2 regions of the Blautia sp. OM06-15AC genome follow, and region 2 is predicted to be linked to the other one. Evidence: riboswitches for the same ligand, from Rfam matches in the RefSeq annotation. Region 2 holds a riboswitch; the other holds the start of a gene.
The links. Region 2 has a riboswitch for cyclic di-GMP ahead of DXB83_RS08150 (response regulator). Riboswitches for the same ligand answer to the same signal wherever they lie in the genome.
Positions count from the first base shown of each region.

Region 1: another riboswitch for cyclic di-GMP. It lies ahead of DXB83_RS12195 (ABC transporter substrate-binding protein); the one in region 2 lies ahead of DXB83_RS08150 (response regulator).

Region 1 is NZ_QULD01000009.1:98,428-100,820, forward strand. Features, by position in the region: gene DXB83_RS12195 (ABC transporter substrate-binding protein) at 1-1,388, opposite strand, end outside; cyclic di-GMP riboswitch class I at 1,488-1,563, opposite strand; gene DXB83_RS17395 (helix-turn-helix domain-containing protein) at 2,010-2,216, shown strand; gene DXB83_RS12210 (glycoside hydrolase family 3 N-terminal domain-containing protein) at 2,240-2,393, opposite strand, start outside.
Region 2 is NZ_QULD01000004.1:249,485-251,877, reverse strand. Features, by position in the region: gene DXB83_RS08165 (ParB/RepB/Spo0J family partition protein) at 1-207, opposite strand, end outside; tRNA gene DXB83_RS08155 (tRNA-Arg) at 534-607, opposite strand; gene DXB83_RS16435 (hypothetical protein) at 982-1,125, opposite strand; cyclic di-GMP riboswitch class I at 1,235-1,310, shown strand; gene DXB83_RS08150 (response regulator) at 1,329-1,469, shown strand; gene DXB83_RS08145 (DUF3878 family protein) at 1,644-2,393, shown strand, end outside.

The DNA.
Region 1 (2,393 bases), on a different contig from region 2:
TATGGTGCCAGAGCCAGCTGTGCATCATTTTCTTCTCTGATCGTAGTTAAAATGGAAGATGCTGCATCACGGCCATTTCTATCGTTCAGTGAAATGGAATATTCATTTTCAAAATTCACCGTTGCTTTTTCTTCTGGATCTTTACGATTCATTACACTGCGAAAAGTATCATAAGCCTGTGTTTCATCCATTTCCCCTGACAGTAATCCGTGAACAGCCTCAAGACTTGCATCAAATGATTTTTGGGCGGAATATCGGATATAAACAGCATTATTATTAATTTCCTCTTCCAGTCCAGGCACATCCTGCATCATGGTTGGAACATCTGTATTCAATGAAATAACACCGCTTCCATCCGCAATCAGCTTTTGCCCCTCTTCTGAAATCATACAATCCAGCACATCCAGTGCAGTATCCAGTTTCTCCCGATCTTTTTCCAGGTTTTTGTTAAATGCAATGTTTAAGGACGGAGTCATGTACACATAGGATTCATCCGATGTCTGTGAAAAGTAAGGAATACGGATCAGCTCCGCATCCATCTGTTTCTGCAGCTGCTGCATAACCGTCGGATGTCCATGAAACATTGCTGATTTTCCTTCGACAAACATCTGGGTTCCTGTATTGATGTCAATATTGATATCTTCTTTACCAAAATGCGAGTCCTTAAGAAACTGACTGGTTTCTGAAAAAATACGTTTCCATAATACATCATCAAACTTTACTTCATCCGCTGCAGTCTCTGCACCGTTTCGCCATTCAATACCATCCAGGCTTGTAAACTCACCGATTGCCGCCGCCTGGATGATTTCATTATTAGACCAGTCTTCCCCAAGATCCATGGAATACGGTTTTATGCCATTATCATAAAACTGCTGACAGGCCTGTACATATTCCTCATAATTTTCTGGAATCTTTACGCCATACTGATCAAACAGTGTTTTGTTGGCAATGATCGTCTGCGGAATACCACAGATTGGCAGCCACTGGATTTCATCTTCCGCATTCTTATAATATTGCACCGCATAAGAATAATACTTGGAAACAACATCATAAGAAGCAAAATCCATAAGATAAGGCTGTAAGTCCTGTGCATCTGTTCCAGAAAATCGACGTACTGTTATAATATCCGGTAATTCATCATGTTCTTTAAAATAACTGTATAAATCGGTATCATTGTTACCTATAATAAATTCAATATCCTGATCTGGAAACTGTTCATGGATATAGGGTGCAATATTTTTCATCAAACGATTTTCCCACAGATAAACGGTAAGATGATCATCATTTATAGATACTTCTTTCTTTGACTGTCCACATCCAGACAAGACAGCAGATGCTACAAGTACACCTGACACCACTGCTATCAGACAACGTTTTGCCTTTTTCATACTTTTATTTTCCTCATTCTTTCCTGATAAAATCATTATTGTTACGTCTATGAAATAACACCGTAAAAAAGCACCGTCAGACAGACAGTGCACCTCATTTTATGCAACTGGCTGCCATTTTAAAGGCCCTGTAGCTTTGCGTCCCAGACTTTCATCTGGTTTGCCAATTTCCTTATTATAGCTTTAATCTTATGTAAAAAACTGATTTTATTATACTTTAGTGTTCTACTATACACAAGAAAAAAATTAACATTTTAACGTTCAAAAACAAAAAAAGAACAGCCGATACATATACTCGAACTGTTCTCTTACTTCCGAAGTCCACGCAGCATTGACATTACTGTTTCCTGCTCATTTGTACTCAGATCATTCCATATCCCTAGAACTTCTTTCTGTTTTTCTGTCAGATTCTCTGAATTATCTTCTCAAAAAAACTGCGATAATGTCACGCCCAAAGCTACACATATTTTTTCAAGTGTGATCAGCGACGGCAGGTTTTCCTGCTCTGGTTCATATGGTACTTACAATTCCACGTTGTATGTGATAAACTATTATTGTCCATTTAGACTACCTTTACAATCCTTTTTACAGCAAGTATACTTATTATATCGAAAAAATAATATGAAAATATCTGCAGAAATTATTAAGATATTGCCAAAACATAGAAAACAAATCACGGAGATAACAGAAACCACACTTCCCATCGGACAGATCGCCCTGCAGACCGGCTTCAGCCAGCAGTCCTATTTGGGAAAATGTTTCCGTGAAAAAATGAACTGCTCCCCACGGGAATACCGCAAGAACAGAACCGAATGCCGCTTTGTATAAAATGGCATCCGGTTCTGTTCTTTTTATTTCGCTGCGGCACTTGCCCAAAACGCTCTGTTTCTTCCCGCAACCCATTTATTTTCTTTCACACAGTAGCTTCCTCTTAAACGAATATCTTCTGAAGAACTTCCGACCTCTACTGCATATCGTCCTTTTTCCACTTTCCAGTGCATATCA
Region 2 (2,393 bases):
CTTATCATCTTTCACCTGAAACGGATGCTCCTTAAAAGGGCGGAGACGTTCAATCTCAATTTCTATGATTCTTTCTTCTTTTTCTCCTGATTGTCTGTTTGCATCAGTCATCTTGACTCCTTTCCTCCAGGATTCAGGAAATAAAAAATGCCTGCCTGGAACTTTTGTTGTAAGAAAAGTTCCAAACAGACATTGCCGTTTGACTATTAGCTGTAGCTAATAGAATTGAATACTGTTTCAGCTAATTTATGTTTGCAGGTTTCGGAGAGATTGTTTCTTTTCCTGCCTTTTCTCTGATTTACATCCCCAAATAAGGGGTGACAACAGAGCGGAACCCAAATGTTAGCTGGACTCTTGAAAAACCATGTTTGCAAACCGGTGATTTTGATTAGCTGTCAGCTAACAAAAATCGGATTGTGTTAGCTGGAAATGGATCATTTTGAATGGAATTTCATGCCACGAACGTGATTAGAAAATAAGAAAAGCGTTCGCTGTCAGCTAATCCAGCTAACATTTTCGAACGCTTTGAAGCCCGTCGCCAAGAGGATTTGAACCTCCGACCCCTCGCTTAGGAGGCGAGTGCTCTATCCAGCTGAGCTATGACGACACATGCCGCAAACCCTTGATTTTACTGGGTTTCTGGGATTTTTCCCTTCGGCCATATATAAGATTATCAACTCTTTTTCGAGTTGTCAATCTACAGATTTTTTTACTTTGGTAACATTAGAACGTTCCCCAAATTGGGGAATGCTTTGTTGTCACCTTTGGCATTTTTCAGAATAGATTCGAACTGAAAGTTGTTTTTCATTTTTTCCCTTTGGGGAATGCCTCGGCTTTCTCTTAGGAGGGGGACGCTCTATCCTGCTGAGCTACAGAAACAAGAATTATAAATGTTTCAGCCAGGTCAGAAACAAAAATATTATACTATATTTTTGCTGCTTTTTCAAGACGAAACACATACTTGCGATTCCGCAGTTTACTTCAGGAATTTTCCATTGTGAGTACCTGATAAATTCTCTTATAGGCTTTTTCATAGGTCCAGCAGCCTTCGACATTGTTGTAGTATTCATTATTTTTTTCGACAACATATTCTAAATCGTTTTCTGTTATGAGTCTGTATTTCATCGTACACCTCCAATGTTAAAAACAGTAATCTGCCAAAATCCAGAGGTCATTATATCATATTCCGATGGGAAAGGAGAAGAGAGTCTTACAGCAATGAATTAAAATAAAAAAAGAATCTCGGCAAAGCAGTCGAAAGGCTGTGACGCAAAGCTACAGGGCCTGTAAAATGGCAGCCAGCTGCGTAAATATGGAACATTTCGGTGATGGATGGCATCGAGGCGACGAAAAAAATTCGAAACAGTGTGCGTGAGGACAATGATGTTCCGATTTTTGCGATGACAGCAAATACCTTTGCAACGGACCGCAAGCGGTGCGCGGACGCGGGCATATTCCGAAACCGGTGAATTTAAAAGAGATTCAGACGACGCTGGACGAGAAAGTGCGGACGGCATGCGCCGGATAACGGGACGGATTAATAACAGAAAAATTTGGAGAAGGGGCTCTACTGCTTTGGATTGCAGTGGAGCCTTTTTATGGTGTATCATAGGAAGTAAAAGAAAACAGGGGAGAATCACGGAATGGAAATTGCAGAAAATATCACATGGACCGAGGAACTGGAAAGGCTGGATGTGCTTCTTTCGCAGGGGCAGTTCGAGCTGCTGCTTCCGGGTGAGCGGTACGGTGGAGGAGAAAAGGAGATCTGGCTTGTCTATCTGATGAACGATGCGGCAGAGAGCTTTCTCGTTTTTCATGACGCGGAGCTGACGGGAACGTATCAGAAGGAATACGAGGGAGAAATAGATGCTGCACTGGAAAAAGACGGGGAGCAGTACGTTCTGATCGTGCGGCAGAAAGAGACGGTGTGCACGCTGTTTTTCAGCCGCCTTTCACTGGAAGTGCATCTGTTTGATTACGGAAAAACGGGTCATTTCTGGGTGGACGGATACGAGTATCTGCGGCAGATTGAGTTCCGTATTGCGATCCTGCGGGACAAGCTGGAATACCTCGGCGAGGCGTTCTGCACCGAGGAAGAAATGCGTCTGGCATCGCTGGCCAATTTCCCGCCGCTCAATTTCTGCTGCTACCCGGCCGTGCCGGATCAGTATCTCGTACCGTCATGCCCGTGGTGGGAAGCGACGGAAGAGGCAATTACGGAGATGAAAAAACTGGCATCGGAGGCAGGCGATAAAGTGCTGCTGCGGTATCTTGCACTTTATGAAAAATGGCAGGAAAACTCCTCACAAAACAGATTGCAAAACTGCTGCATACGAGCCGCCACGCGAAAGTCGTGGATTTACTGGAAAAAAAACTGGCCCGCGAAGCACAGA